4 regions of the Vibrio sp. 1F263 genome follow, and region 1 is predicted to be linked to each of the others. Evidence: predicted binding sites of a transcription regulator. Region 1 holds the regulator's gene; each other region holds the start of a gene.

Region 1 (8,352 bases):
TTGAGTGTCGAAGGTGTTCAAATCTTCGCTATTGAATGTGACAAGTATTTTGACCGTCCTGAAATGTACGCAGAGAACAATCAAGCGTATGCTGATAACGGAGAGCGCTTTTCGTTCTTCAGTACGGCTTGTTTGGATATGCTTCCTAAGCTCGCGTTCCAACCTGATATCATTCATGCAAATGACTGGCACACAGGCTTTGTGCCTTTCTTGCTTAAATCACGTTATCAACAACACGAATTCTTTGAAAATACGCGCAGTGTTATCTCGATTCACAATGCAGTTTTCAAAGGGGTGTTCGCATACGATGAACTGCAATGTCTGCCAGAGATGCACAGTTACAATGTGCCTGAAGCATCTGTAAGTGACACGCATGTCACCATGCTAAAAGCAGGGGTGATGTGTGCCGATAAGGTCAATGCAGTAAGCCCAACGTATGCGGAAGAGCTGAAAACGGAGTTAGGTAGCCATGGCATGGCAGCAGAGTTCCAACATCGTTCGGCCGACTTATTTGGTATTCTCAACGGTTGTGATTATGGAGCTTGGAACCCGGAAACAGACGCTTCCCTTCCTCGTAAATTCAAAGCAACGAAACACAGCATGACTCGTGGAAAATCTGCTTGTAAGCAAAAACTGCAACAAGATGTTGGTTTACCCGTTACCGATTGTGCGGTTTATGGCATGGTTTGTCGTTTGACCAACCAAAAAGGCGTTCATTACTTACTGCCTGTCATCGAGCAGTTCTTGAAAAACGAATTGCAGATCGTGATTGTCGGTACTGGTGATCCGGTTTTGGCGAGTCAATTGAAAGAGTTATCAGCACTTCATTCAGACAAGTTCTCATTCGTAGAAGCCTACAATAATGAACTAGCGCATTTGGTTGAAGCGGGCTCTGATTTTTTCTTGATGCCTTCTGAATTTGAGCCTTGTGGCTTGAACCAAATCTACAGCATGGCTTACGGCACTTTGCCTATTGTGCGCTCTGTTGGTGGTTTAAAGGACAGTGTGAATGATTACGATCAGGATCCCGAGATAGCAACAGGCTTTGCTTTTGAAGAACCAACACCGCAAGCATTACTAGCGGTATTACATCGCTCATTACTACTTTATGCTCAAAATCCATCTGAAATTAAGCGCGTTCAACTTTACGCGATGCAACAAGATTTTAGTTGGGAAGATGCGGCAGAAGAATATCTTGCGATGTACCATTCTGCATTTTAACTTGTTGACTTAGCTTTAAAATACAGTTGTTGAATAACAACTGTTCATAATAAAAGAAGGCGCTCTGCTGAAAGAGTGCCTTTTTTTTTCTGGTCAGATCACATCACGTTTTCAAAGACAAAGCTTGCAAACTCATTTTAGTCAGGTAGAAAAGGTGGTCAGGTATTCACATGACTAGTGTTGGGTTTGACACTATTATCACTTAAAATTCTTAATTGCGTGATACCCTTAGTCATCGCCTTGTGATGAGGCTTAGCTCCATAAATAAATAAATAAATTAAGCGATAGGTATGTCTGAGAGTTTATTATTTCATAAAACATTTACTCACCCTACGAGTGATGAGTGGGTTGTGTTTGTGCATGGCGCAGGGGGCAGTTCCTCCATTTGGTTTAAGCAGATCAAAGCGTATAAACAGCATTTCAACTTGCTTCTCATTGACTTGAGAGGGCACGGTAAATCAGACAACATACTTAAAGATCTGATTTCGAACCGTTATACGTTCAAATCAGTAACGCTCGATATTCTTAAAGTGTTAGATCATCTAAAAATCCGATCCGCACACTTTGTTGGTATGTCTTTGGGTACAATTATCGTTCGTAACGTGGCCGAACTGGCGGCAAGCAGAGTACGTTCGATGGTGCTTGGTGGTGCTGTCACTAAACTCAACACTCGATCTCAAGTCTTAATCAAATTAGGAAACCTGAGTAAGCACATCATTCCTTATATGTGGCTATACAGCCTTTTTGCTTATGTTGTGATGCCGCAAAAAAGTCAGAAAGAATCACGTCACCTGTTTATCCGCGAAGCGAAAAAGCTGTGCCAAAAAGAGTTCAAGCGCTGGTTTATCCTCACGGCTGATGTGAACCCATTGATGAAATACTTTAAAGACAGGGAGTTGCCGATTCCGACTTTGTATTTGATGGGCGAGCGCGATTACATGTTCATCAAACCCGTTAAAGAAATGGTCGAAGCGCACGAGTCGAGCGAGTTGGTAGAAATTGCCAACTGTGGGCATGTATGTAATGTAGAAAATCCTGAAGAATTCAATCAACAATCTATCGCTTTTATCCAAAAGCAAATTCAGTGATTCTCTGGGTTGGTTATCAGGCTCGATGATCCAATAGAATTAAAATAAAAACGGGAAGCTAATTTAGCTTCCCGTTTTTATTTGGAGGAGGTATTTGACCGAATCGTGTCTGTAATAACTGAAACTTTGCTATTCAGGCGAAGCAGCGCCGCACTGCCAACAAGACCCGAATTGTGCTTCATTGATTTCATGACACTCACCACAACGCCACTCTTCATAGATGATCGAATCTTGCTGTTTTTGGTAGTCATTGACGATCGTGCGGGCTTTACTAGCGAGTTCTGGCTCATATAACCATACGTAAGGGTCTGTATCTTCGGTAAATGGGATTTCACCTTTTAAACCAAACAAACCCTCACCACGGACTTCACACGCAATATTCTCACTTTCTAACAATCCACAGATGATATGAGCTTCTGTCGGATTCGATGCACTGAAGATTTTCATTGAAATAGAACCTTATTTGGCTGCATGCGTTATTTAGCTATTTAGCTATTTAGCTACTTAGTTACTTAGTTACTTAGTTATTTAGCTATATACGTTACTCAGCGACAGGTGCTGAGCGAAATTTGTTCATTAACCATTTAGCAATAATTGGGAATACACCCAGTAAGGCAAATGACAACAGTACTGAGGGAGACACGATGCCCGAAAGTGAATCAATTTCTGCGAGTTGAGTTCCGGCATTCAAGAAAACGGCGGTACCCGGCAACATACCGATTTGGCTAGTAATATAGTAACGACTCACCGACATCGGTGTTAGACCCATCAATAGATTGATAAGGAAAAACGGGAAAACAGGAATTAGACGTAGCGAGAATAAGTAAAATGCACCGTCTTTTTCAACGCCCTTATTTATGGTAGCTAACTTGTCGCCAAACTTGGTTTGGATCCAGTCACGTAACAAGTAACGGCTACTTAAGAAGGCGAGGGTTGCACCAATAGCGCTCGCGAAAGACACCAGTAGTAAACTGTTCCAAAACCCAAACAGCGCAGCGCCTAACAGTGTAACAACGGCGGCGCCAGGAATTGAGAAAGCCGTAATCATGACATACGCGACAAAGTAGATAGCGGCAGCGGCAATGAAATTGCTCTCGATGTAGTCATTCAACACAGCTTGCTGGGCTTTTGCATTTTCAAGCGTTAAGTACTGGCCGAAATTGACGCCTAACAAGACGATGGTTATGACCAACACAATACCCAATATCATTTTTTTACTCATTGATACTTCCTCTAAATTTTCAATGCATACCATTAGTTTTTCAATGTAAACCATTAGTATAGATAGACAGGCAAAGCATAGAATAACTTTCACCAGATATAAAAAAAGCCGCAAAAATGCGGCTTAGTTATCTAGATAGTTTGCACTGACAATGTTAATTGACGTGATTGATAAGCTCTTCACGACGTTGCTGCGGTATAACAGACCAATGTGTACCATTGATCGCGCCTTCTAGGGCCCATAACAGTTCAATACTGACAGAAGACGCGTGCGATTCTTTGATGGCGTTAAATGCGTTTACAGAGCCAGATTCATATAAACGTTCTACAGAATCGATCCCTGCCTTTTTCAACATCCGCTCGGTGGCGAGTCGAAGGTTAGGCAGATCTTTGAGTCGAGTTGGTTTAGCAGAAGATTGTTCAGCTTTCTCTTCTTTAGCAAAACCTAGAGACGTAGTCGCAAGCTGCAAGATTTTCTCTTGGTCTTGCCATAAGCCTTCAGGTAAAGCGAAATATTTAGTAACGACAGGAAAACCACGTTTTTTGTAGACGTACGGTTGAAATCCTTGTTGTTCGAATTGTTGCGTTGTGCATTTGTCAGCTCGTATATGCAACTGGTCATTCACAACCAGGGCAAACATAGTGTCATCAGCAAAAAGCCCGAATCCACCAAACATTGAGCGTGACTTAATTTTTCCTAGGGGCTCAAATAATTTCATTGAGTCCTTTAGTATCGGTTTATCCATGTTATTTATCTCGGTGTATTTGAACTACGCCACCAAATAAGCAGGTCCGAGAGATTAGCAAAATGTTGCAATTAAATTGTCAATAGGCTGTAAATTACTAAAGTATTAGTAGTTACTGCATTTTGCCATCGGTAACCCCGCTACCATACCAACGAGTGGTTTAGGCCGGAAGCTTTGCGTCCCACTTTTTCAAGTGGTTTGCCCTGTGCGTGACTGGGTTATTAGAATAAAGTTTTTGTTGAATTAGGCTCACACTTCTTATTTCAAAATGTGATGTTGCTTCAATTAATGACCTTTGAATTATGCATGCAAGTGCACTTTGTTTGTTGAGGAAAAAAACGCACCTAAAGGTGCGCTTGATTAAACTAAACTCATTACATCAATTAATTTAACGTTTTAACTGTACTTCGCTCAACAATTTCAGGGTGCATTTCGAAGACGCGTTTCTCGTGGTCTTTGTCTTTTATACGCTCTAGTAGTATTTCGAATGCATTTTTACCAACACGGCGCTTAGGTTGGTGAACCGTCGTTAACGGTGGAGAGAAGTATTCAGCCAATTCTATGTTGTCGTAACCGATCACTGAGATATCTTCAGGAATACGAATGCCTTTTTCTTGTAATCGACTCATCAGTCCTAATGCCATCGTGTCGTTAAAACAGAATACTGCGGTAGGGCGATCTTTCATCTCAATGATTTGGTCAGCAGCAATCACAGCTGTGTCACATTCAAAGTTGCCTTCGATGATCATATTTTCATCGGCAGTAATCTTCGCTTCATTGAGTGCGCGCTTGTAACCTGAGATGCGTTCAACACACGCTGCTTTGTCTAAGTGGCCACTTAAACATGCAATCTTGGAGTGACCGCGCTCAATGAGGTATTTGGTTGCTAGGTAGCCACCTTCTTCAGAGTTATCGATGATCTTATCAGCCTGAGAGCTTTCAGGGCCCCAGTCCATGATAACTTTAGGGATGTCTGCGTGACGGTCTAACATCTCTCTTAGTTCTTCAGTCAGGTCAGAACACATAACTAAGATGCCATCTACACGTTTCTCTGCAAGCATTCGAATGTAGTCACGTTGCTTTTCGTAGATACCGCCCGTATTGCACAAGATCAAAGTGTAACCTTGACGGTAGCAGTAGCTCTCAACACCATCGATAACTTCAGAGAAAAATAGGTTAGTTGATTGAGTCACTAGCATACCGATGGTGCGGGTTGTATTGCACTTCAAACTACGAGCAACGGCACTTGGCGCATAGTTCAGTTCGTCTACGGCTTTGTTTACTTTTTCTTGAGTCGCTTCAGCAACAAAGCGAGTTTTGTTGATTACGTGAGAAACGGTTGTTGTTGATACGCCGGCTAAGCGTGCGACATCTTTTATAGTGGCCATGTTTTTATCCTATTAGAAGCTACTTTCCCAAAGTACGGAATGAAGTAGCCGTTAAGCTACCTAACTAAGAGCTTAAATTTGTAGGGCTCTTTGGGTACTAAAGTGCTAAAAAACAAAAAACCGCTATTGAGCGGCTTGTCTTAACACCGAAATGCTCTGAACTTCAATAAGTGTAGCATTTCGTGAATGTTTCATATTTTATCGTTTGCGGTCACAATTTTAGACTGACTAGAAATTACTCGCAATAAAATTCACCCAGAAATCCGGGTGAATGGTCACAATTCTATTGAATTTATTTATCGAGTCGTCAAAAAAAGCTTATTCGCCAGCTAGGTATTGAGTGTCTAATTTACAGAATGCCAATAGCAGGGATGAGACTGATGCGTAGAAACCGAATGTGTCAATGTCATGACATTTAACGTTGAACTTTGGTACCCAAGTAAGCAGTTGCTGTTCGATAAATTGCTGTTGAACAGCAAAGGATTTCTCTAGTTCTTCTTCTAGTTCAGTTTCGTTCGAACGAATGATTAGATTACCTAGGAAATCGAGTTCGATAGCAATGTGGTCAGCTGGCTCTTTTAGGTCTTGGTTAACCACTAAGTTGTGTTTAGCCATGATCTCTTCCATATCTTTTGCTGGCTTATCGTTCAATAGGCCAGTTTGGCCGATATACATAGAAGCGTAAGGAAGTGCGCCATGTTTATCAGTCTTTAAGAATAAGTCACAGAAGTCAGCAGACAATTCTAATTGAGCATCTTCACGTGTTTGTAGACGGTTTAGCGCATCCACTAAGCTATCAATCGCCGGCTTTAGTGTTTCATTTTCACCTAAACCAGTTAGGAAAGAACGAATTTCAACAGAGTGGTAGTGATCGAGTTCTTCTTGAGTGAGCTCTTTAGCGAACAAGCTTGATAGCCACCAGTATATTTCTGCTCGTTGTTCGTTGAATGCTTTCGTATCTTTCATTTCTTAGATCCTGATTTAGTCTTGTGGTGTGTGTATACCTAGCATCGTCGAGTGATTTATGTATAGGCACACCAAGGCTGAATAACAAGGTTATTTGCGAAACGCAAAGTTACTCGTTAGTAGTAATGCCTATATTGAATTGCGATGGGCGACAAATAGCAAGGTTTAAGATTGTCTTGTATCAAAAAAAAATCATGTTTCTGGCTTTTATCTTCTGTAGTACTAGAATTGTTACGAGTTATGAATAGAATGGTCACTGAAACTATTAAATAAGAAAAGTGGTGTAGATGAGCTATCACGTATTAGTCGTAGAAGATGATGTGGTAACCCGAAGTAAACTGGTTGGATATTTCCAGAATGAAGGTTACACAGTGAGCGAAGCTGAAAGCGGGGCTCAAATGAGAAAAATGTTAGAAGAAAATAACGTTGACCTCATTATGTTAGACATCAACTTGCCAGGCGAAGATGGATTGATGCTAACTCGCGAATTACGCAGTCAATCAGACATTGGAATAATTTTAGTTACTGGACGCACGGATAGCATTGACAAGATCGTTGGCCTTGAAATGGGCGCAGACGATTACGTTACTAAACCCTTCGAACTTCGCGAGTTGTTGGTTCGAGTTAAAAACCTCTTGTGGCGTATTTCGGCTGCTCGTAAAACGGCAGCGGTTGCGGTAGAACAAACAGAAGACGAATCTGTGGTTCGTTTTGGTGAATGGACGTTTGATATACCTCGCCGTGCGCTAAGCAAGAACAGCGAGCCGGTGAAATTGACCAAAGCTGAATATGAACTATTGGTTGCACTCTCTTCTTACCCTAACCAAGTATTAAGCCGTGAACGTATTTTGAATATGATCAGCCATCGAGTAGACGCGCCGAATGACCGCACTATCGACGTGTTAATCCGTCGTATGCGTGCAAAAATGGAGTTTGACCCTAAGAACCCACAAATTTTTGTGACGGTTCACGGTGAAGGTTACATGTTTGCTGGTGACTAATTTTCCGTGGAAAGCTGGTTTCAGTAACGATACTTGAACGTAAAAAAACCGAGACATCGATGATGCCTCGGTTTTTTTTGTTACTGAACTTTTTAATTGTTTACCGTCGGAGTAGTGCTCTCGACAGGGTCATTACTTGTGTCTAGCCAATCTCGCAAGCTTTGCCAAACTAATCCCATCGTCTCATGCCAATAGCGCTCAGTCTGCTCGAGATAGATAGCCTTAGGCATATACTTATTCCATGGTTCAACAATCCCTTCTTGTGCAAGGTAGTTGGTTGGTGCTGGTAATGGTTTCATGCCCGCGGCATTGAATTCATTAAGGGCGCGAGTCATATGGCTAGCTGATGTCACGAGCACCATTTTCTTATTCTTAACGAATGCAGCGGCTTGGCGAGCTTCTTCCCACGTATCTTTCGCAGTTTCAAGCAGAATGATATCGGGTTTCGCGACGCCGAGTGCTAGCGCTACTTTAGCCATCATTTTTGCGTTGCTCACCTCAGTGCCTGCACCATAACCAGACAAAATGAGTTTAGCTCCAGGGTAAAGACGTAAGATACGAATCCCTTCACTTAAGCGCATCAGACCGGTGCGGCTAAGCTCTGAGGTTGGTGGGATTTGGTCATCAACAACGTGACCACTTCCAAGAACCATAATGTAATCGACGGTATCATCGATAGGTAAAAAAGCGGTGTGTTGCCTTTCCATTGGCATTAAAAGTT
Region 2 (8,352 bases), on a different contig from region 1:
TTTGGCCGTTTCTTTAGCTGCATGGTTTACGTTACTAAAGATCGTTACAACACCGAACTTCGTCGTCAAACCCAACGCATCTTGAAGCAGTATTTCGGTTGCGAAGAAGAGGTCGAATTCACGACATACTTCTCTGAAAGCCCACTGGCAAGAACGCACTATATTGTTCGTGTTGATAACAACAACATGGATGTGGACGTGAAAACAATTGAGCAAAATTTAATGGAAGTATCGTCTACATGGGATGACCGCCTGTCTGAATCAATCGTTGCTAACTTCGGTGAGAGCAAAGGTCTTCCGTTATCGAAAGAGTACATGCGTGCATTCCCACGTTCGTACAAAGAAGACATGATGCCTGGTTCTGCGGTTGCAGATATCGAACGTCTAGAAGCTCTGAGTGAAGACAACAAACTTGGCATGCTTTTCTACCGCCCTCAAGAAGAAGCGGCAGACTCTAAAGCTGTTCGTTTGAAGTTGTTCTACCACAGTGATGAGCCGATTCACCTGTCTGATGTTATGCCAATGCTTGAAAACTTTGGCCTGCGCGTTATTGGTGAATCACCTTATGAAGTACGCAAGACCAATGGGGTGACTTATTGGATCCTTGATTTCTCGATGCTGCATAAGAGTGACAAGACGATTGATCTTCGTGAAGCGCGCGATCTATTCCAACAAGCCTTTGCTGCGATTTGGGAAGGAGAATTAGACAGCGATGGTTTTAACCGCTTGGTATTGGGTGCTGCTCTTTCTGGCCGTGAAATCTCAATCTTACGTGCGTATGCGCGTTACATGCGCCAAGTGGGTTTCCCATTTAGCCAACAATACATTGAAGACACATTGTCTCATTACCCAGATCTAGCGAAAGGGTTAGTGAGCTTATTCGGCAAGCGTTTTGATCCTAAATTAAAGGGTAGCGCGAAAGGCCAACAAGATCTTATTAAGAAGATCACTGAACAGTTGGATCATGTAGAAAGCTTGGATGATGATCGTATCATTCGTCGTTACATGGAAATGATCACAGCAACGCTTCGTACTAACTACTACCAGTTAGACGACAACAAACAGTCTAAACCTTGGTTGGCTCTGAAAATGAGACCAAGCGAGATCCCAGATATCCCAGCACCGGTTCCTGCGTTTGAGATTTTCGTTTACGCACCAGACATTGAAGGTGTGCATCTACGTGGCGGTAAAGTCGCTCGTGGTGGTTTACGTTGGTCAGACCGTCAAGAGGATTTCCGTACTGAGATTCTAGGCCTAGTTAAAGCACAGCAAGTTAAGAACACAGTAATTGTACCGGTTGGTGCAAAAGGTGGTTTCGTTTGTAAGCGTCAACACACTATGTCTGGCCGAGACGAGATCTTCGCTGAAGGTCAACGTTGTTACAAGCGCTTCATCCGTGCACTACTAGACGTATCAGACAACATCATTGAAGGTGAGGTTATTCCACCTAAGAGCGTTGTTCGTCACGATGAAGATGATCCGTATTTGGTTGTTGCCGCCGATAAAGGTACCGCAACGTTCTCAGATCTAGCAAACTCAGTATCTGCTGAATACAATTTCTGGTTAGGTGATGCATTTGCCTCTGGTGGCTCTAACGGTTATGACCATAAAGCCATGGGTATCACGGCGAAAGGTGGCTGGGAATCTGTTAAACGTCACTTCCGTGAAATGGGCATCAACTGCCAAACAACGGACTTCACCGCTATCGGTGTCGGTGATATGGCGGGCGATGTGTTTGGTAACGGTATGCTGTTGTCTAAGCATATTCGTATGCAAGCTGCGTTTAACCACATGCATATCTTCATCGATCCGAATCCAGAATCAGCATCAAGCTGGGTAGAGCGTGAGCGCTTGTTTAATCTTCCTCGCTCAAGCTGGGAAGATTACAACAAAGACCTGATTTCTCAAGGTGGTGGCATCTTCTCACGTCGAGCGAAGTCTATCTCTTTGACGCCTGAAATTCAGAAAATGCTGGGTACTAAGAAAGCATCAATGGCACCAAATGACTTGATCAAAGCGATCTTGTCTATGCAGGTTGATCTTCTTTGGAATGGCGGTATCGGTACTTACGTTAAGTCTTCAAACGAGACTCATACAGATGTTGGTGACCGTGCAAATGACGTGCTTCGTATCGATGGCCGTGACCTGAAAGCTAAGGTTGTTGGTGAAGGCGGTAACTTGGGTATGACTCAACTGGGTCGTATTGAATACGCGCTGACGGGTGGCCGCGTTAATACTGACTTCGTTGATAACGTTGGTGGTGTTGACTGTTCGGATAATGAAGTAAACATTAAGATCTTCTTGAATGGTTTGGTGTCTAATGGTGATCTAACCGTTAAGCAACGTAACCAAGTGCTTGAATCTATGGAAGATGAAGTGGGCGAAATCGTACTAGACGACGCATATTGCCAAGCTGAGTCTATTTCGGTTACGGAGCATCAAGGTGTTGGCTTAGTAAAAGAGCAAATCCGCTTTATTCATACAATGGAAAAAGCAGGGTACTTGGATCGTGGTTTGGAATACATCCCAGATGACGAAACACTGCTTGAGCGTGAAAAGCAGGGCCAAGGCCTAACAAGACCTGAGCTTTCTGTACTTGTCGCTTACGGTAAAATGGTGCTTAAAGAAGATCTTGTTAGTGATGATATCGCTAATGATGAATTCCATGCTCAACAGCTTATGCAGTACTTCCCAACGGCGTTACGTCGTAACTACTCTCAGCACATGGACAATCATCCACTACGTTCTGAAATCATTGCGACGGCACTGGCTAACCAAATGGTTAACGAGATGGGTTGTAACTTCGTTACTCGTCTGCAAGAAGAGACGGGCGCAAATATTGTTGATATTGCCAATGCTTACGCGGCAACACGTGAAATCTACGGTCTTGGCAAAGTTCTGAAGAGCATCCGTGAACTGGACAATGTTTCAAGTTCTGAAGCTCAATATGAATTGATCTACCATGTTCGTCGCACACTTCGTCGTTTGGCTCGTTGGTTGCTAAGAAACCGTACCGGAAAACAGTCAGTGAAAGCATTGATTGAACTTTACCAAGGCGATGTTCTTACTATCACAGAGAAACTGGATGAAAACCTAGTGGCTTCTGAAGTAGAAGAGCATAACGCAATGGCACAGTTATGGATTGACCAAGGCGTAAACGCTGAGTTGGCTAATTCAGTTGCGCGTTTGTCTAGCTTGTACTCAGCACTGGATATATCCACAGTAGCTCGTGAGACGGGTAAAACAGTACAACAAGCGTCTAAGCTTTACTTCAATCTTGGTGACCGCTTGTCTCTGCACTGGTTCTTGAAGCAAATCAATGGTCAAGCAGTAGACAACAATTGGCAAGCCCTGGCACGTGCAGCATTCAGAGAAGATCTGGATTGGCAGCAACGTCAGCTAACTGGCCAAGTGCTTAACTGCGGTTGTGCTTCAGACATCGATGTGATTAAAGCGCTTGATGATTGGATGGAAAGTAACTCTGTTTCTCTACATCGTTGGGAAAGTATCCTCAATGAATTCAAAGTAGGTTCGGTTCATGAGTTTGCCAAGTTCTCAGTAGCACTGCGTGAATTGATGTTATTGAATCTAAACTGCATGTCGACAGATTAGTGATTAGATAAAACGAAAGACATAAGGGCAGGCCATAAGGTTTGCCTTTTTCGTTTCTATAAAGTGGCATCAATAGGTCTAACGATTTTTGACGGACCCACTTCTTTTGACGGACCCACTTCGTGGACACCTTGCTTGTTGTTAAAAGAGTGGGTGGCTGTAATATGGTAGAGACTAGAAATGAGTAAACTGACTGCAGAAACGATAACGTTTGCTTAATAAAGAACCTCATTCGCTAACAAACTCGATTATCTTACCCTTACAGACAGTAATAGATTGAATAGTTGAGTAAATAAGTAAATAATATCGCCCCGTTTACACGGGGCTTTTTTCTATCGGAGGCACAATGCTCTACCGTCTAGCCAGAACTGGCTTTTTCCAACTTGATGCCGAAAAGGCACATGATCTTGCAATTCAAAATTTCAAACGCTTCACAGGCACTCCTATTGATCTTTTGTATCGCCAACAATTACCTAATCGACCTGTAGAATGCATGGGTCTTACTTTTAAAAACCCAGTTGGCCTAGCGGCTGGCCTAGATAAAAACGGCGAATGTATTGATGCATTTGGCGCAATGGGTTTTGGTTTCGTTGAAGTAGGAACGGTAACTCCTCGTCCACAAGCCGGTAATGACAAACCACGTCTATTCCGTCTTGTTGAAGCTGAAGGTATCATCAACCGCATGGGGTTCAATAACTTAGGCGTCGACAACCTTATTGAGAACGTTAAGAAGTCGAACTACGACGGCATCTTAGGTATCAACATCGGTAAGAACAAAGACACACCAATTGAAAAGGGCGCTGAAGATTACTTGATCTGTATGGAGAAGGTATATCAATACGCTGGTTACATTGCTGTGAACATCTCTTCACCAAATACTCCAGGACTTCGTTCTCTACAATACGGCGAAGCTCTAGACGATCTATTGTCTGAACTTAAAACGAAACAATCTGAACTAGAAGAGAAGCATGGTAAATATGTGCCTCTTGCTCTTAAGATTGCTCCGGATCTAAGTGATGACGAAATTAGCCAAATTTGTGAATCATTGATCAAAAATAAGATCGATGGTGTGATCGCAACAAACACAACATTGGATCGTTCAATCGTTGAAGGCATGAAACATTGCGATGAAGCGGGTGGCCTAAGTGGACGTCCAGTTCAATCTCGCAGTACTGAAGTGGTTCGTAAACTTCACGAAGAGTTGGGTGACCAATTACCGATCATCGGGGTAGGTGGCGTTGACTCTTACGTCGCTGCGAAAGAGAAAATGATGGCAGGCGCGAAGCTTGTACAAGTTTACTCTGGTTTCATCTACAAAGGCCCAGGTCTTGTAGGCGACATCGTTAAAAATTTATAGTCCCCGAAAACCAGATCTTTTATAAACCCAGAGCTTTTATAAACAGAGTTATCAAAAAGATTTGGTTATTTTAGGAAAGCTATAATTTGGCATCGTCTTACTAAAAGAGACACTGTAACTCACTGAGTTGTAGACAGAAGCGATAAGAAAGAGGAATTCATTTCCTCTTTTTTTTTGCCTATTGCTCAGTAGAATTACTGTAATTGAAGGTAATTTTGCGTTTTACCTAATGGAATGGTTCAACAGTGTGAGACGAAATGATGCTTAAACCTAGCGATACATGGAGTTGGTATTACGATGAGCAGCAATGTTCATTAATGCTAAACCTCGGAGAGGATATGATTTTCAAAACGAATCTGGTCCGCAATAAGCTGGTGGACTGCGCGTTTAGAGATAATGAATTCACCGTTGATGACGCATCTTCATACCAAACCTTCAAAGAACAAATTTCTGGCTTAGAACTGTCTGAGCCTCGCCAAGCTGAACTCGCACTATATTGTGTGGCAGCAAAGCGCTTCCACAAGCCTGTACAGCCTAAAAGCTGGTTCTTCGATTCACAAGGCGCTGGCCACGAATCTCCTCAAGAAGGGGATATCGTACAAATGAATAACGAGCATAGCCTAGGTTACTTCATTGTATTAGAAGTGGGAGAGTGTGCGAGCCTATGTGCATTTGTCGACTTAGAAGAGTTTCTGCTCACACCTTCAAAAGGGTTAAGCTTTGGAGACTCGATTAAAGTGATGCACGATAGGATGGTAGACGCGAACTCTATTCTTCATTTTCACCATACACATATTGCAATGGTCGGTTAATTCCCCAGTTTAGTTCATCATTTCTAACACACATTGCAACGCATAAACCTATCAAACCTTCCTTAGAATCGGCTCAATAGCCGATTTTTTTGTGCCTAAAAAACCTCATCCAGATAAATACATCACCGCTTAACTATTTAATTAGTGAACTTGTGACTGTTTTTTCATCTTAATTTCTGCCTATTTTCATCGGCAGAAGTGTAAATTACCTCCCTTTATTCCCTGTTTTTGTGCTTTTGTAGCTAACTTTCAGTCTTAAATTGACTCTGGTATATACCAATTTTAAGGCGAATATAAATTCACACCGCCGCATTGGCCGATGTTTGGTCATAAATTGTGCTGATTTGATAAGTCTTATGTTCTAAGGGGATGTGGGTAAGCGATCGCTTCATGACTGTGTGTTTGCTAGCCAGTTAGTCGAAAGATTCAATGAAAAGACAAGTTTAGTGTGATGCTCTAATAACAAATTCAGGTATAATCGAGCTAATTTTTATCAATAAAAGAACACTATGAATCAATATCTAGCGGTTACCTCAAACGGCCTTGAGAATTTATTAGTTGAAGAACTAACCCAACTAGGGATTACAAATGCAAAACCTGTTCAAGCAGGTGTTAAATTCAAAGCGACCAATGAGCAAATTTATCGTTGTTGTTTATGGAGTCGTTTGGCTTCTAGATTTGTACGTGTCCTTTCTGAATTCACTTGTATGGACGACATGGATTTGTACCTATCAACCACTGCGGTTAACTGGGTAAATCAATTCCATAGCTCTAAGCGTTTTGTTGTTGACTTTAACGGTACAAACAACGAAATCCGTAATAGCCAATACGGTGCGATGAAAGTAAAAGATGCCGTTGTTGATAGCTTTGAGAAAAAGTCTTTACCTCGTCCGTCTATCAGCAAAGAAAATCCAGATATTCGTATTCACGTTCGTCTACATCGTGATAAAGCGATTCTTGGTGTTGATATGGTAGGTAGCGGTCTTCACCAACGTGGTTATCGTCCAGAATCAGGCCGCGCACCATTGCGTGAAACCCTTGCTGCAGCGATTCTTCTTCGTAGTGGCTGGGATGCGACTAAGCCTTTCCTAGACCCAATGTGTGGTTCAGGTACGTTAGTGATTGAAGCGGCAATGATGGCTGCGAACATGGCTCCAGGTGTTAAACGCCAGAAGTGGTGTTTTGAATCACTAGAAGATTTTGAACCAGAACTGTGGGCTGAAGTGAAAGCTGAAGCGAACGTTCAAGGTCGTCGTGGCGTTAAGAAAGTAGAATGTAAGTTCTATGGCTACGACAATGACGAGCGCATGATCAAAACAGCGCGTGACAATGCTCGTCGTGCTGGTGTTGAAGAGCTGATTGAATTCGAAGTAGGCGATGCTGCAAAGCTTAAGCGTCCTACAGAGTTTACTGATGGTGTGATTGTTTCAAACCCACCTTATGGTGAGCGTCTTGGCACAGAGCCGGGTTTGATTGCACTTTACACGGCATTCGGTGCACAACTTAAAGCGGAATTTGGCGGTTGTAACGCGTCTATCTTCTCTAGTTCTGACGAACTGCTTAGCTGCTTACGTATGCGTGCAGACAAACAGTTCAAATTGAACAATGGTGCGTTACCGTGTCACCAAAAGAACTACTCAATTTCAGACCGTCCGATGTCAGAGCGTCCAACGGGTGAACAAGAGCAACTTATTGCTCCAGACTTCGCAAACCGTCTTAAAAAGAACATCGGTAAAATTGGCAAGTGGGCTAAGAAAGAGCAATTAGATTGTTACCGTATCTACGATGCGGACTTACCAGAATACAATGTAGCGATTGACGTATACCCAGGTCACCTAGTGATTCAAGAATACGCAGCACCTAAAGATGTACCGGAAGAGAAAGCAAAACGTCGCTTAACCGATATCATCCGTGCTTCTATTCAAGTCACTGGCGTTGAAGCAAACAACGTGGTTCTTAAGGTTCGCCAGAAGCAGAAAGGCCGATCTCAATATCAAAAAATGGCTCAAGACTCCTCTAACCTAGAAGTGAACGAATACGGCGTTAAGCTGATTGTTAATCTTCATGACTACTTAGATACGGGCTTGTTCTTAGATCATAAGATCACTCGTCGTCGTATCGGCGAAATGGCTGCAGGTAAAGATTTCCTTAACTTATTTGCTTACACAGGCAGTGCATCTGTTCATGCTGCTGTGGGTGGCGCACGCTCTACAACAACCGTTGACATGTCTAATACCTACCTTGAGTGGGCAAAGCAGAACATGGAGCTTAATGGCCGTGTTGGTCGTCAACATCAGTTTGTTCAAGCCGACTGCTTACAGTGGTTGGTTAAAGAGCAGGGTTCTTATGACCTGATCTTCATTGATCCTCCAACGTTCTCAAACTCTAAGCGTATGGATCAATCTTTTGATGTTCAGCGTGATCACATTCAATTGATGGAAAACCTAAAGCGTCTTCTTCGTGAAGAAGGCACAATTGTGTTCTCTAACAACAAGCGTCACTTCAAAATGGATGTAGAAGGCCTAGAAGAGTTAGGTCTCAAAGCTCAGAACATCTCAGCTAAAACGCTTC
Region 3 (8,352 bases), on a different contig from region 1:
CCGCACATGCAGAAATCGAAACCTTGCGTAAAGCAGGTCAAGCCTTGGAAAACTATCGCTTACTTGATACCACCTTGTATGTCACCTTAGAACCGTGCCCAATGTGCGCGGGTGCCTTATTACACAGCCGAGTAAAGCGCATTGTGTTTGGTGCTCCAGACTTAAAAGCGGGTGCGGCGGGTACGGTATTGAATCTCTTTGAAAGCCAAGCCTCATACCACTATGCCGATGTTGAGCATGGTTTGTTAGAGGAAGAGTGTCGTGAACAATTACAGGCGTTTTTTAAGCGCCGTAGAAAAGAGATCAAAGAGAAGCGAAAGCTTGAGCGTTTGCAGGAAGAGCAGCGTTTAGAATCCGATAAGGCAAGTAACAATAATAAGGTCAGTAACAAGAACAAGGTCTGTAACAAAAAATAGCAGCGATCTTTCGGCACTCTCAATCATAAGAGTGCCAAGCAAACTTAGTTGGTCATTACTTTTACTCAGCAATCATCTGCATGAAAGCACGGTTGCGCCAAATGATCTTCTTCTTATTATTTGAAAGCATACGCTTACGACGGTTGGCAGCAACGGTCTTATCAAGGCGTTTCGATTTCAGTTTGTTCTTCATCATTTCAACGATTTCCTATTTGTCGTCTGGCTTTGTAAGTATGACTTCAGTTTTAATTATAGTGGTTATTTGTTTATAAGCTCCGCCACGAACTTAGCGCTAGCTTTCTGAACCACTATCGTGATGGCTAAGAGTTGAATGCAACAGAGCATTATGTCGCTTATGGTGTGACGTTATAAAGTTCGATTGTTACTGCAATATGACACACTGGATATCGCAGGCGTTTTGTTTGTTTTGGTCATTTATCGTGATGCAATAAAAAAGAGCAATGCTAAATGGCATTGCTCTTTTTATTTTATTTGGAAGACTCAGCGTCGTTCACTGCGGATTCAGTTTCACTGATTGTTGATTCAGCATCTGATACCTCTAGAGGTGGGATAACGACCAAACCTTCAAGGCTCGCTTCTTCCTCTTTATTACGCTTATTTACATGGCCAATAATGCTCTGATAATAACGGCGAATGTTCTCAACGTAATTCCTTGCTTCATCACCACGCGCATACCCGTAACGAGTTTTGCTGTAGTACTTCTTCTGTCTTAGCAGAGGAAGCCTGTCTTTCACATCACCCCAAGCATCAGGATCACCGCCTTGTGCTTTGGTTAAGCGACGAGCATCCATCATGTGCCCGTAACCTACGTTATATGAGGCAAGCGCAAACCAGATCTTTTCATGCTGAGTGATTGAGTCGGGCACTCGATTCACGATACGACGTAAATATTCAACACCGCCTTGTACCGACTGTTTCGGGTCGAGACGATTGGTTACACCAACGCTCTTCGCAGTAGGCAGTGTCAGCATCATCATGCCTCGAACACCGGTTGGAGAGCGTGCAACAGGATTCCAGTGTGACTCTTGGTATGCTAAAGCGGCAATCAAGCGCCAGTCAAATTCTTGAGAATATTTCTGAAATAGTGGCGACCATTTTGGCAGCTTGCTATCCAATGCACGGATAAATGCACGAGTATCAACGTAATCAAAAGTGCCGATATGGCCGATGTATTTTTCTTCTAGTGAAGCCAGTTCACCAGACTGTTTTAGGTTACCAAAGAACTCAATCAGTAATGCATAAAGGCTTTCATCTTCAGATTTCTGTAAATACCAAGAGATAGGTTGATCTTCTGTCAGTTCAAAAGCTAAGGCTACGTCTGGGTATAAACGTTGTGCGAGTGACAGCTCAATAGAGTCCGCAACAGTAAACAAGCGTTCACCAGTCGACACTTCTTTTAGCAGGTCATTGATGTCAGCATTACCTATTGCATCGTAGATAAAGTCATCGTGCTTGTTCTGGATCTGTTTTAGCGTTGGCTCAAAATGTGAGTCCTTCACTACCACCAAAGATGGCGTCAATGTTTCGGTAGATGCCGTTTCTTCTGATTCAGTTTGTGCTTTTACGAAATCAGCTTGACGCTTATTCTCGAACTTGATCAGTTGTTGAAGGTTTCTTGGGCGCCACTGTCCTTTTTTATACACCACTTGCTGGCTTACATAGTAATAGGCGGGCGCAGCGCGATAAGCGCGTGTCAGGTTATTGTTTTGCGTTAACCCTGTCGCGATAAGATCGATCTCGCCTTTCTTTAAGGCTGGAAAGAGGCCGGATAAACGGTAAGCGGGTTTAATCTCAAGCTGTACACCAAGCTCCTGCGCAAATTCACGAGCTAACTCGTAATCCAAACCAGCAGGGCCATCGGGACCAATGTAATAAGAGAGTTGGTTATTTAGGGTGCCGACGCGAAGAACGCCTCGCTCTCGTATCTGCTCAAGGACACTTTTAGGTTCTGACTCAATCTGGCATCCAGCCAACCCAACTAGGGCAATGGCAAGCAGAAGGAACTTAGACGAAAAGATGAGCGTAAATTTAGGCATCAAAATGAAATCTCGAAAAGTGGAAGCCCCTTTATACCAAACCCCGCAAGGCTGGCAAAGCAGGTTTATTTAAACAGTTGTAAAAGTGCTGATAAATGCAGCAAAAGTACCATTTACGCATAAAGATAAAAAAAATCACGCAAACGGTTGCTTTTGGTGTTACGTCACAAAAAGAAATGCTTTATAATGCGCTCGCATTGAAGAGGTGGAATCGGCATAGGTTTGGCAACCTTCGGGAATAGCTTCGAAGAAAACAGTTAGGTTGTTCCTATAACCCACTGAATTTATTCCAATACTACCTTAATCAACTGCATAAGAGACCTAAGCACATGAGAATTTTGCGTGGCTCCCCAGCTCTATCTGAGTTTCGTGTTAACAAGCTTTTAGAGCTTTGTCGTGAATTAAGCTTACCTGTAACAGGTATTTACGCTGAGTTTGCCCACTTTGCTGATCTAACGGCAGACCTAGATGAGTCTGAAGTTGAGAAGCTAGAAAAGCTACTGACTTACGGTCCAACGATTGAAGAGCATGAACCTGAAGGTTTACTGCTGCTTGCAACGCCACGCCCGGGCACTATCTCGCCTTGGTCTTCAAAATCAACAGATATCGCACACAACTGTGGACTGGCTAAAGTGTCACGTCTAGAGCGCGGTACTGCTTTCTACATTGAAACCTCTGCTGAACTTTCTGAGCTTCAACTTGTTGAGCTAAAAGCAATCCTGCACGACCGTATGATGGAAGTGGTTTTCACTGACTTCGAATCGGCAGCGGCACTATTTACCGTGGCTGAGCCTGCTCCTTATGCGGAAGTTGACCTATTAACTGGCGGACGTAAAGCGCTTGAAAAAGCAAACGTCACCCTAGGTCTTGCACTTGCAGAAGATGAGATCGATTACCTTCTTGAAAGCTTCACCGAGAAGTTAGGTCGTAACCCGACCGACATCGAACTAATGATGTTTGCACAAGCGAACTCAGAGCACTGTCGTCACAAGATCTTTAACGCTGATTGGACTATCGATGGCGTTAAGCAAGAAAAATCATTGTTCAAGATGATTAAGAACACCTTTGAAACGACACCAGAGCACGTTCTGTCTGCTTATAAAGATAACGCAGCGGTAATGACAGGTTCTGAAGTGGGTCGTTTCTTCCCAGATCCAGAAACTCGCCAGTACAACTACCACCAAGAAAAAACACACATCTTGATGAAAGTTGAAACGCACAACCACCCTACAGCAATCTCTCCATGGCCGGGTGCATCAACAGGTTCAGGCGGTGAAATCCGCGATGAAGGCGCAACTGGTATTGGCGGTAAGCCAAAAGCGGGTCTGGTTGCTTTCTCTGTATCTAACTTGAAAATTCCGAACTTCGTTCAACCTTGGGAAACTGACTTTGGTAAGCCGAGCCGTATCGTTACTGCTTTGGATATCATGCTTGAAGGCCCTCTTGGTGGCGCAGCATTCAACAACGAATTTGGTCGTCCAAACCTATTAGGTTACTTCCGTACTTACGAAGAGAAAGTAAACTCTCACGCAGGTGAAGAAGTACGTGGTTACCACAAGCCAATCATGCTGGCTGGTGGTCTAGGTAACATTCGTGATGATCATGTTCAGAAGAAAGAGATCCCAGTAGGTGCAAGCCTAATCGTTCTTGGCGGTCCAGCAATGAATATCGGCCTTGGTGGCGGTGCTGCATCTTCAATGGATTCTGGTTCTTCTTCTGAAGACTTAGATTTTGCTTCTGTACAACGTGAAAACCCAGAGATGGAGCGTCGTTGTCAGGAAGTTATCGACCGTTGTTGGCAGCTTGGTGATGCGAACCCAATCGCATTTATCCACGATGTGGGCGCGGGCGGTATCTCGAATGCACTTCCTGAGCTAGTAGACGACGGCGAGCGTGGCGGTATCTTTAACCTACGTGACGTGCCAAACGATGAGCCGGGCATGAGCCCACTTGAGATCTGGTGTAACGAATCTCAAGAGCGTTATGTAATGGCGGTTGCTGATAAAGACATGGCAACATTCGATGCGATTTGTAAGCGTGAACGTGCACCTTACGCCGTGGTTGGTAAAGCAACGGAAGAGCGTGATCTTAAATTAGAAGATTCACACTTCGACAACACGCCAATCGATATGCCTATGGACATCCTATTAGGTAAAACGCCTAAGATGCACCGTGACGCGAAAACGCTAAAAGCGAACAACCCCGCGATTGATCGTTCTGGTATCGAACTAAACGAAGCGGTTGACCGTATTCTTCGCCTACCAACAGTGGCAGAGAAAACATTCCTTATCACCATCGGTGACCGCTCGGTAACAGGCCTTGTAGCTCGTGACCAAATGGTTGGTCCATGGCAGGTTCCAGTAGCAAACTGCGCAGTAACAGCGGCAAGCTACGACTCTTACCACGGTGAGGCTATGTCTCTTGGTGAGCGTACGCCAGTGGCACTGCTAGACTTCGGCGCATCGGCTCGTCTAGCGGTTGGTGAAGCAATCACTAACATCGCAGCGACTAATATCGGCGATATTAAACACATTAAACTGTCGGCTAACTGGATGTCTCCAGCGGGTCACCCTGGTGAAGATGCAGGTCTTTACGAAGCGGTTAAAGCCGTGGGTGAAGAGCTATGTCCGGCACTGGGTCTTACTATCCCTGTGGGTAAAGACTCAATGTCGATGAAGACTAAGTGGGAAGAGAACGGCGAACAGAAAGAAGTCACATCTCCGCTATCTCTTGTTATCACTGCGTTTGCACGTGTTGAAGACGTTCGTAAGACGATTACGCCTCAGCTTCGTACTGACAAGGGTAATACAAGCCTAGTTCTTATTGACCTAGGTAACGGCCAAAACCGCATGGGTGCAACGGCACTAGCGCAAGTTTACAAGCAGCTTGGTGATAAACCAGCAGACGTAGACAACGCAGCGCAGCTAAAAGGCTTCTACGAAGGCGTTCAAACGCTTGTAGCGAACGACCAAGTTGTCGCTTACCACGATAAAGGCGATGGCGGTCTATTCGTAACACTTGCTGAAATGGCGTTCGCAGGTCACTGTGGTGTTAATGCAAACATTGAAGCTTTAGGTGAAGACACACTAGCTGCACTATTTAACGAAGAGCTAGGTGCGGTAATCCAAGTTCGTAACGATGACCTAGACGCAGTACTTTCTACACTTGCTGCAAACGGCCTAGAAGCGTGTTCACACGTGATTGGTTCTGTTGAAGCATCAGACGAAGTAGTGATTAAGTCAGGCGCAGACGTTGTAATCCAACGTAACCGTACTGAACTACGTACTATCTGGGCTGAAACGACGCACAAGATGCAAGGTCTACGTGATAACCCAATCTGTGCAGACCAAGAGCACGAAGCGAAGAAAGACAACTCAGACCCAGGTCTGAACGTGAAACTAAGCTTCGACGTAAATGAAGACATTGCTGCTCCTTACATCAACACGGGTGCTAAGCCTAAAATGGCGATTCTACGTGAGCAGGGTGTTAACTCTCACGTTGAAATGGCAGCAGCATTTGACCGTGCAGGCTTCGAAGCAACTGATATTCACATGAGCGACATCCTAACGGGTCAAGCGGTACTAGAAGAGTACAACGGCCTTGTGGCTTGTGGTGGTTTCTCTTACGGTGACGTACTAGGCGCTGGTGAAGGTTGGGCTAAGTCGGTTCTGTTTAACGACTCTACACGTGACCAGTTTGAAAACTTCTTCAAGCGTGAAGATACCTTCTCTCTAGGTGTGTGTAACGGTTGTCAGATGCTGTCTAACCTGCGCGAGCTAATCCCTGGTGCTGAGTACTGGCCACGTTTCGTTCGCAACGAATCTGAGCGTTTTGAAGCACGTTTCAGCCTAGTTGAAGTTCAGAAGTCTGATTCTGTATTCTTCAATGGCATGGAAGGCTCTCGTATGCCAATCGCTGTTTCTCACGGTGAAGGTCGCGTAGAAGTGCGTGACAACGACCACCTAAACGCGATTGAAAACTCAGGTACAGTTGCCCTACGTTACGTTGACAACAACGGTAACCAAACGCAGCAATACCCGAACAACCCGAATGGTTCGCCAAATGCTATCACTGGTTTAACAACGACGGATGGCCGTGTGACTATCATGATGCCTCACCCAGAGCGTGTATTCCGTACTGTTGCTAACTCTTGGTCTCCAGAAGGCTGGGGCGAGAATGGCGCTTGGATGCGTATGTTCCAAAACGCACGTAAGAATGTGGGTTAATCTGGTTCACTAAACCTAATTGTTTTAAAAGCTAATAAAAGCGCAGACCTAAAGGTCTGCGCTTTTTTGTTAGGTTTGATGTTTATAGAGCTAGGATCAAAAAAGCCGCAGAATTTGCCCCCTGCGGCTTTAGACTTTCTATTTATATAGAACTCTAGAATCTAACGATTAGTTGTTGCTGTGTAGCTCGCTGTTCAGTTCAACAGCAGACTTGTTCGCTAGACATTCAATTTGGCCAGTAATCGAGTTACGACGGAACAGAAGGTCAGAAACGCCAGCAAGGTCACGAGCTTTAATGATTTCTACTTCGTTGCCTTCTTTATCTAACATGCGAACCTTAGTACCCGCAGTCACGTAAAGACCAGACTCAACCGTACAACGGTCGCCCATAGGGAAGCCAAGACCAGCGTTTGCGCCTAGTAGGCAGTTTTCGCCGATAGAGATAACCATAGTACCGCCACCAGACAGAGTACCCATGATAGAAGCGCCGCCGCCGATATCAGAACCGTTACCTACAACCACACCTGCAGAGATACGACCTTCAACCATGCTCACACCGGTAGTACCCGCATTGAAGTTGATGAAACCTTCGTGCATTACTGTTGTGCCTTCGCCTACGTGTGCACCAAGACGAACACGAGAAGTGTCAGCAATACGAATACCTGTTGGTACCACGTAATCCACCATCTTAGGGAACTTGTCTACGCAATCTACAGACAGAGCGCGACCCGCTAGGCGAGCTTCGATTTGACGCTCAGCCAGCTCAGGAAGATCGATAGGGCCTTCGTTAGTCCATGCGATGTTGTGCAGTAGACCGAAGATACCGTCTAATACCGTACCGTGTGGTTGAACTAGGCGGTTAGAGATCAGTTGCAGCTTAAGGAAGCCTTCAGCAACTGATGCTGGCTTCTCGTCAGTCGCAAGAACAACAAGAACAAGAGGTTGCTCAGATGCTGCTGCTTTTTCTGCGAAAGATGCGTTTGCTGCATCGTCGTTTGCTGCGAATGCTTTCGCTAGTTCTGCGCTTTGTGCAGCAGAGATTTCGATAGCTTGGTTGCCTTCAGTGTAACCTGCAACTTCACCAACAGCCGCAACAAGAGCGTCGCTTGGGTTTAGAAGTGGGTTAGGGAAGAACGCTTCAATGATTTTATTGTCGCGGTTTTTGGTTGCCGTACCGAAGGCTAGTGAAAAGTAAGCCATGTTGAATCTCCATGTGTTGAGTCTTGATTTTGCTATTTCATAACAGCGGCTCGAATAACAAGCGCTGCCGTTAGCAAAGTTAATTTAATTGCGTTCATCATAAAGAGAGCGCCCTCGTTATGAAAGGGCGCATCGGGATAAAGTCTGTAAAATGATATTGCTTGTCTTTCTGGAGATAGTTTTCTGCAATGAGAAAATGATGCAATTCAACAAAATTTGATATCAAAGTTAGATAACCAACGTTCTTTAAATGAACAACACTCTTTAGATAAATAGCGCTTTATAAGCCTGCTCAATCCCTTCAATCAACATCTGCATACCGATAACGGCGAGTATTAAACCCATCATTCGGGTTATCACGTTCAATGCACTTGGTCCGACAGCTTTAACAAATCGCTCGCCGAATACAAATAAGACATAGGTTAGGGTACACAGTAGGCCGAAAGCGACGAT
Region 4 (8,352 bases), on a different contig from region 1:
TCAGTGCATTCTCCAATTGGAAGAAGTCTTGAGCATTATTCAAACTGATAAACTGAGTTAAAATCGACTCTGATGATTCACTTGCTACAACAACAGCACTTTTGCCTGCGTAGTAGTTACTGATTTGATCAACCAATTTCTTAGAAGTCGTCGCACTGTTACCCGATACCGAACCACTTACCGGTGATGTTGGTGCGCTCGTCAGCTGGTTTGGTTTTTGATCATACAAAGTCCAGCGTAATCCAGAAGACTGTGCCTTAATCACCAAAACAGCATCAACAGGGTAACGTTGACTCGCGTTGCCAATCGGTGTGACAAAGCTGCCCCACAAATCCGAGGTGGCCACTCCCGTAACATCATCAAAATCACCAACAGGAAACATCAAAGGCAAACCGCGCTCTTTTGCATTGGCTTGTAAGCCTACAGCTAACAGTGAGTTGGAGTGTTCCCAGACAATGTTCTTGTCGTAGTTACTCTCTTCTACCAGCCAAACAAGAATATTTGAGCGAGTATCAGGCCAATACGGTAATTGCGCTTGAGTCAGTAGTGAACGAATTTGAGCACCGTTAAAACGCATACGCAATGTTGATTGGTCATTGCTTTCGCCAAAACTCATTTGAGACATGTACTGCGCACTCTTACGCATCGCCTTTTGAATCGTCTCATTCGACGCGACATCAGTTTGGCCAGTCGCACGTATCAATACCTGCTCCATGCCAGTATTTCTTGCCACTTGTTCTGGTTGTTTGTCTTCAGCGTTAATCGCAACTTCAGCCCTAAAGATATCTACTTGAGTTAAGGCATAACTCGGAGAGGCTAATAGTCCCATCAACAACAATGCTATGTAGCGCATATTGATCCTAATATTCAAAGCTTGTGCCTTGATGATAAGCAACTATGGATTGAGGGGCAAGGTCGTTAGCACCCACTGTGTTTAATAACCACAAAATATCACCTGACCATGATAAATCGTTCACTTGTAAACTGAATTTTTCTTATTTTGATAGAGATAAACATAACTAATATAAATAAATTTGATCTATCTGACATAGCAACCGATTGCCAAGTGATAGAATCCCGCGAATTTTATTTTTCGCTTTTCATATAACGACCATTTTTAAGGACATAACATGAAAAATGCTCTGCAAGGTGCGCAAATGCTATTTGTCGCTTTTGGTGCACTTGTACTGGTGCCCCTGCTGACAGGCCTTGATCCCAACGTAGCGCTCTTTGGGGCAGGTATCGGTACCCTTTTATTCCAACTTATTACACGCCGTTCAGTACCTATTTTCCTTGCGTCTTCTTTTGCATTCATCGCACCTATCATGTTTGGCATTCAAACTTGGGGTGTAGGTGCAACCATGGGCGGCCTTATGGCAGCAGGTGTTGTGTATGTATTAATGGGTGCCTTAATTAAGGTACGTGGTGTAGCCTTTATCCACAAACTGCTTCCACCAGTCGTAGTTGGCCCTGTAATCATGGTGATCGGCTTAGGTCTTGCGCCTGTTGCGGTAAACATGGCGCTAGGTAAAACAGGCGATGGTGCGGTTCAGCTTATAGATGCAGACGCAGCATTATGGATTTCATCTATTTCATTGTTAGTAACGATTGTCATCAGTGTTTTCTCGAAAGGCTTTCTTAAACTGCTGCCGATCTTCGGCGGTATTGTTGCGGGTTATATTACGAGCTTAGTATATGGTGTCGTTGATTTTACCCCTGTCGCTCAGGCTGCTTGGTTAGCTCTACCTAACTTCACAGCGCCAGAGTTCAACATCAACGCTATCTTCTTTATGGTATTTGTAGCAATTGCACCTGCTGTTGAACACGTAGGCGACATGCTTGCTATTTCGAATGTAACCGGTAAAGACTACCTTAAGAAGCCAGGTTTACACCGCACAATAACTGGTGACGGCGTGGCAACGATTGCTGCTTCTATGTTGGGTGCTCCACCAAATACAACCTACAGTGAAGTAACGGGGGCTGTAATGCTGACCAAAGCATTCAATCCAGTGATCATGACTTGGGCAGCAGTAACAGCGATTGTTCTAGCATTAGTAGGTAAGCTAGGCGCACTACTTCAAACGATTCCAGTTCCTGTTATGGGCGGCATCATGATTCTTCTGTTTGGTTCTATCGCAACCGTAGGCTTGAATACTCTAATTCAGAACAAAGTTGACCTACACAAATCACGCAACCTTGTGATTGTCGGCATTACTTTGGTCTTCGGCATTGGCGGCATGGCATTTGGCATCGGCGACTTTAGCCTGCAAGGCGTAAGCTTATGCGGTATCGTGGCAATTCTGCTTAACCTAGTGCTTCCAGAAGAGTTAGGCGATAACACCGTAGTAGACAAAGCCCAAATCGACTAACTGCAAGTCAACAAACTGTTGAGGCTTGTGATCCTCAATTAAGAGCATCACAAGCTAGCAAGATCAAAAAAGGGAGAGCATCGAATGCTCTCCCTTTTTATTAATACGGCTAATTCAGCGAGTTAAGAAACGGTTTAGCGTAACTTAAGCTGAAACCGAATTACTTAGTACCGAAGATCTTATCACCAGCATCACCAAGACCAGGAACAATGTAGCCCTTGTCGTTTAGCTTCTCATCGATTGCAGCAGTGTAAAGCTCAACATCTGGGTGCGCTTTTTCTAGTGCAGCGATACCTTCAGGGGCAGCAACAAGTACCAGTACTTTAAATACTTTACAGCCTTGCTCTTTTAGAAGGTCAAGAGTTGCAATCATAGAACCGCCAGTTGCTAACATTGGATCAACCACTAGAGCAATACGCTCATCAATGTTAGATGCTAGCTTGTTGAAGTATGGTACAGGCTCTAATGTTTCTTCGTCACGGTAGATACCCACGACACTGATTCGAGCACTTGGCATATGCTCTAAAACACCATCCATCATGCCTAGACCTGCACGTAGGATTGGCACTACTGTTACCTTTTTACCTTTAATTTGGTCAACTTCTACTGGGCCGTTCCAACCATCAATAGTTACACGTTCAGTTTCAAAGTCTGATGTCGCTTCGTATGTTAGAAGGCTACCCACTTCTGTCGCTAGCTCACGAAAACGCTTAGTACTAATGTCACCTTCACGCATCAGGCCAATTTTATGTTTTACTAGCGGGTGTTTCACTTCAACAACTTTCATTTCCAACTCCGGCAATATTTAAACAAACCTGTAGATTATACACGAACTGTGGGGTTATTTCAGAATCTTTATTCTAATAAAAAAAACCGCGCAAACGTTTGCTCTTCGTAATCAAGCCCTGTTAGAATAGCGCCGTTTTCACATCCAACTTAAGTTCGAGGACTATCCCGTGAGTGGTAATACTTCTTCTCTAAGCTACAAAGACGCTGGTGTTGATATCGACGCAGGTAATGCACTAGTAGACCGTATTAAAGGTGCTGTTAAACGCACTCGTCGCCCTGAAGTAATGGGCGGTATTGGTGGCTTTGGCGCCCTATGTGAACTTCCAACGAAATACAAAGAGCCGGTACTTGTTTCAGGTACTGATGGTGTTGGTACTAAACTTCGCCTTGCTTTGGATCTGAAAAAACACGACACCATTGGTATCGACCTAGTGGCAATGTGTGTGAACGACTTAATCGTTCAAGGTGGTGAGCCGCTATTCTTCCTAGACTACTACGCAACAGGTAAGCTAGATGTAGATACAGCAGCAGATGTTGTTTCTGGTATTGCTGAAGGCTGTGTTCAAGCAGGTTGTGCACTCATCGGCGGTGAAACGGCTGAAATGCCAGGTATGTACGAAGGCGACGACTACGATGTAGCCGGCTTCTGTGTTGGTGTTGTAGAAAAAGCTGACATCATCGACGGTACTAAAGTAGCTGCAGGCGACGCACTTATCGCTGTTGGCTCAAGTGGTCCACACTCAAATGGTTACTCTTTGATTCGTAAAGTTCTAGAAGTTTCTGGTGCTGATAAGAGTGAAGAGCTAGAAGGTCGCACTATCGGTGAACACCTACTAGAACCGACTAAGATTTACATCAAATCGGCACTTAAGATGATTGCAGAGCATGACATTCATGCTATCTCGCACATCACAGGTGGTGGTTTCTGGGAAAACATCCCACGCGTACTTCCTGAAGGTACTAAAGCAGTGATTGATGGCAAGAGCTGGGAATGGCCTGCTATCTTCAACTGGTTACAAGAGAAAGGTAACGTGGAGACATTTGAAATGTACCGCACTTTCAACTGTGGTGTAGGCCTAGTTGTTGCTCTACCTAAAGATCAAGCAGACGCTGCTGTTGAACTGCTGAAAGCCGAAGGCGAAAACGCTTGGGTTATCGGTGAGATCGCAAACGCTGAAGCTGGCGAAGAGCAAGTTGAAATCAAATAAGTGATACATTCGCTTATTTAGTTAATAGATGAGGACCTAATGGTCCTCATTTTGCTATTTAGCCCGCAGAAAACCTTAGTTTATGTAGGTAAATTGTAAGCACCCCTGTTAATCAATCGTATGACCCACTCTATGAAAAACAATCTCTCAAATAAAACCAGTATCTCTAGTAAAAACATCGTTGTGTTAGTTTCAGGAAGCGGAAGTAACTTGCAAGCAATTTTGGACGCCTGCGATAGCAATATGATTGATGCTTCAGTTAAAGCTGTCTTCTCAAACAAAGCAGAGGCTTTTGGTCTAGAGAGAGCAAAATCAGCAGGTGTTGACGCACATTCTGTGAACCCAAAAAACTATGGTTCACGTGAAGAGTTCGATCATGAATTGATGATTCAGATCGATGCTTACCAACCCGATTTAATCGTACTTGCGGGATACATGCGTATCTTGAGTTCAGAATTTGTTCGTCACTATGCCGGTAAAATGGTCAACATCCACCCTTCCCTGTTACCTAAATACCCAGGCCTACACACCCACCAGCGTGCCATTGATGCACAAGACAAAGAGCACGGTACAAGCGTCCACTTTGTTACCGAAGAACTTGATGGTGGCCCTGTAATCTTGCAAGCCAAGGTGCCGGTATTTGAAGATGATGATGCTGACATGTTAGCAAGCCGAGTACTGACTCAAGAGCACTGTATTTACCCGATGGTTTGTAAATGGTTTGCTGAAGATCGTTTATCGATGGTAAACGGGAAGGCTGTCTTAGACGGTGAAACATTAGGTACACACGGTTACGCAGAAGAGTAATTCGTTAAAACTAAACCAAATAAAAAACAAAAAGGCCGCTTACTGATTCATTAGTTCAGTAAGCGGCCTTTCTTTTATACGTTTCAAATTAATACTATTCGGAATACTTAGCTCAATGGCTCAGTAGGCGCTTGGCTTGCCACCTTTTTAGGTGCGTAAGCGACATCTTCCAACGCTTTATGATTATTGCCGATCAGCTCACCAAAATGAAACAGCGCGTATTCACCCGGCTTCATTCTAAACCACTCTTCATTGTCTGTTAGAGGCTGAGTTGCAACGACGGTTACCACATCATTGGGCGTAGTTTCTTCTTGGAAGTTAATCTCAACATCTTCATCAATCAGGCTCGCGTTACCAAAAGGAGCGCGTCTTGTTATCCAGTATAAATGGTTCGTACAATAGTTCATCACGTACTCACCGTCACTGAGCAACATATTGAAAACACCTTTCTCTCGTAACTGGTCACAGCACTCAGCGACAAAGCGAAACATACCTTCCATATCTTGAGGAGGTTCAGGAAAACGGTCTTCAAGTTGTTTCAACAACCAGCAGAAAGAGAGTTCGCTGTCCGTCTCACCAACAGGTCTGAATCGACCACTAATCAGATCATCATAATCCGTTAGTTGACCATTGTGAGCAAAAGTCCAGTATCGTCCCCAAAGCTCACGAGTGAAAGGGTGAGTATTTTCTAGATTAACGCCACCGCGATTAGCTTGACGGATATGACTGACAACAGCTTGGCTCTTAATTGGGTAGTTTTGAACCAGCTCAGCGATCTTAGATTCACAACTAGGATTAGGGTCTTTAAATGTACGAAAACCCTTTCCCTCATAGAAAGTAATACCCCAGCCATCACGATGTGGACCAGTGTTGCCTCCACGCTGCATAAGACCAGTAAAGCTAAAACAAATATCAGTTGGCACATTCGCGCTCATACCGAGCAATTCACACATGGTTTAATCTACTCCCTATTTAAACCAATGGAGCCACAAACCTAGGCTCCAAATATCTGTAAAACTATTATTCCATTTCTTTTTCAACAAGCTGAATCACAATGTGGATGATCTTAATGTGAATCTCTTGGATGCGATCAGCGTAGCCAAAGTGGGGGACTCGGATTTCGATATCAGCACAACCTGCCATTTTACCGCCATCTTTACCGGTCAGCGCAATGGTTTTCATCCCTTTAGCTTGAGCAGCTTCAATCGCTTTTAGGATGTTGCCAGAGTTACCTGAAGTCGACAAACCAAACAACACATCGCCTTTACGACCCACGGCTTCTACATAACGAGAAAATACGTGGTCGTAACCAAAGTCGTTACTCACGCAAGACAGGTGACTCGGATCTGAAATCGCAATACCAGCAAAACCTGGACGATTTTCACGGTATCGGCCTGTTAGCTCTTCCGCGAAATGCATTGCATCACAGTGTGAACCACCGTTACCACAAGAAAGCACTTTGCCTTCTTGCTTGAATGAATCTGCAATCATTTTTGCAGCAGCTTCAATTTGAGCAATGTTATGGTCATCACTCAAGAACTTGTTCAGAACGTCAGCAGCTTCGTTCAATTCACTTTTGATTAGGTCTTGGTACATTTGGCTTATCTCTTATGTTTTTTGACGCAACTTAAAGTGCGTGAAATGAGAATTGAGGGTTTTCCCCTCTTTATCACTGAGTTTACCCACAAACATGAAATAGTGTCGACACTTAAGCCCAAAGATTGCCACCTTAATTAACCTCTCACTGTCGATCCGTCCAAATATTCACCACCAACCTCTCACAATTAGAACTTTAACTCTATTGAGATCACTTTTTATTCACTTTGGAGTTTTACAAATATTTAATATTTTGTTTACACTTGACTGGTTAGACCTCTTACCTAAACTTAATAACAATAAGTGATCTCTGAAAAGGAAATCGATCATGAACATATTGCTCTCCCTACTCAGCATGACAGCCATCTTAGGCGTCTGTCTTTACCATAGAGTTAGTCTGGTCCGTGCGTTAATTGTGTTAACCGGCGCAATGGTAGCATTAACCCTGTTTGGCAGCGTGGCAGTCACTGGTTGGCTTTGTTATCTATTGGCCATAGCGATCTTTGCTGTACCAGCAATTCGCCAGACCCTCATTAGTCAAAAAGCACTTTCTTTGTTTAAGAAGGTTCTACCAGCAATGTCTCAGACGGAAAAAGAGGCATTAGAAGCAGGCACTGTATGGTGGGAAGCAGAGCTGTTCAAAGGCAAGCCTGAGTGGAAGAAGCTTCAAAACATTGCGGATCCAAAACTTTCTGAGGCGGAACAAGCGTTTTTAGATGGCCCAGTAAATACAGTATGTGAGATGGTCAACGATTATCAAGTGACACATGAACTTGCCGATTTACCACCAGAAGTTTGGCAGTACCTGAAAGACCATAAATTCTTCGCCATGCTCATCAAGAAAAAATACGGCGGTTTAGAATTCTCAGCTTACGCTCAGTCTTTAGTTCTACAGAAACTAACGGGTGTTTCGAGCGTATTATCCTCAACCGTTGGCGTACCTAACTCACTAGGTCCTGGTGAGCTATTGCAGCACTACGGCACAGAAGATCAAAGAAACCATTACCTGCCACGCCTAGCTGAAGGTAAAGAGATCCCTTGTTTCGCACTGACCAGTCCAGAAGCCGGCTCAGATGCTGGCTCAATCCCAGATTACGGCGTGGTGTGTAAAGGTCAATGGCAAGGCGAAGAAGTATTGGGCATGCGCCTAACTTGGAACAAACGTTACATCACTCTAGCGCCTGTCGCGACCGTTTTAGGCTTAGCCTTTAAACTGAGAGACCCAGAAGGTCTGCTTGGTGACAAACAAGATCTTGGCATCACCTGTGCCCTTATCCCTACCGATTTAAAAGGCGTAGAGATTGGTAACCGCCACTTCCCACTCAACGTGCCTTTCCAAAATGGTCCGACTCAAGGTGATGACATCTTCGTGCCTATCGATTTCATCATCGGCGGCCAGAAAATGGCAGGACAAGGCTGGCGTATGTTGGTTGAATGTCTGTCGGTTGGTCGTGGTATCACACTGCCTTCAAACTCAACCGGTGGTATTAAATCTGCAGCATTAGCAACTGGTGCTTACGCTCGTATTCGTCGTCAATTCAAACAACCCATTGGTCGCATGGAAGGGGTTGAAGAGCCACTGG

The links. Region 1 encodes PurR, which represses purine synthesis genes. Its sites were predicted from a motif close to TNANGNAAACGTTTNCNTNA; they were not measured.
Region 2: pyrD (quinone-dependent dihydroorotate dehydrogenase) is a predicted target of PurR. The motif match lies at 3,812-3,831, and genes of this name have one in related genera.
Region 3: purL (phosphoribosylformylglycinamidine synthase) is a predicted target of PurR. The motif match lies at 2,609-2,628, and genes of this name have one in related genera.
Region 4: purM (phosphoribosylformylglycinamidine cyclo-ligase) is a predicted target of PurR. The motif match lies at 3,243-3,262, and genes of this name have one in related genera.

What each region holds. Positions count from the first base shown of each region.
Region 1 covers NZ_JBGONI010000001.1:73,623-81,974, reverse strand. Annotated here, with positions in the region: gene glgA (glycogen synthase GlgA) at 1-1,221, shown strand, start outside; gene ACED25_RS00360 (alpha/beta fold hydrolase) at 1,512-2,309, shown strand; gene ACED25_RS00355 (DUF2007 domain-containing protein) at 2,439-2,756, opposite strand; gene ACED25_RS00350 (TVP38/TMEM64 family protein) at 2,851-3,531, opposite strand; gene ACED25_RS00345 (TfoX/Sxy family DNA transformation protein) at 3,686-4,276, opposite strand; cyclic di-GMP riboswitch class I at 4,404-4,489, opposite strand; gene purR (HTH-type transcriptional repressor PurR) at 4,660-5,664, opposite strand; gene torD (molecular chaperone TorD) at 5,983-6,630, opposite strand; gene torR (two-component system response regulator TorR) at 6,918-7,631, shown strand; gene elyC (envelope biogenesis factor ElyC) at 7,724-8,352, opposite strand, start outside.
Region 2 covers NZ_JBGONI010000009.1:28,722-37,073, forward strand. Annotated here, with positions in the region: gene ACED25_RS08440 (NAD-glutamate dehydrogenase) at 1-3,612, shown strand, start outside; gene pyrD (quinone-dependent dihydroorotate dehydrogenase) at 3,959-4,969, shown strand; gene ACED25_RS08450 (cell division protein ZapC) at 5,227-5,781, shown strand; gene rlmKL (bifunctional 23S rRNA (guanine(2069)-N(7))-methyltransferase RlmK/23S rRNA (guanine(2445)-N(2))-methyltransferase RlmL) at 6,291-8,352, shown strand, end outside.
Region 3 covers NZ_JBGONI010000015.1:18,810-27,161, forward strand. Annotated here, with positions in the region: gene tadA (tRNA adenosine(34) deaminase TadA) at 1-416, shown strand, start outside; gene ACED25_RS11605 (hypothetical protein) at 478-612, opposite strand; gene mltF (membrane-bound lytic murein transglycosylase MltF) at 905-2,473, opposite strand; gene purL (phosphoribosylformylglycinamidine synthase) at 2,803-6,699, shown strand; gene dapD (2,3,4,5-tetrahydropyridine-2,6-dicarboxylate N-succinyltransferase) at 6,868-7,899, opposite strand; gene ACED25_RS11625 (MarC family protein) at 8,164-8,352, opposite strand, start outside.
Region 4 covers NZ_JBGONI010000018.1:73,516-81,867, reverse strand. Annotated here, with positions in the region: gene ACED25_RS13145 (DUF2066 domain-containing protein) at 1-853, opposite strand, end outside; gene ACED25_RS13140 (uracil-xanthine permease family protein) at 1,131-2,369, shown strand; gene upp (uracil phosphoribosyltransferase) at 2,530-3,156, opposite strand; gene purM (phosphoribosylformylglycinamidine cyclo-ligase) at 3,326-4,366, shown strand; gene purN (phosphoribosylglycinamide formyltransferase) at 4,499-5,173, shown strand; gene ACED25_RS13120 (class II glutamine amidotransferase) at 5,281-6,126, opposite strand; gene lpcA (D-sedoheptulose 7-phosphate isomerase) at 6,194-6,769, opposite strand; gene fadE (acyl-CoA dehydrogenase FadE) at 7,098-8,352, shown strand, end outside.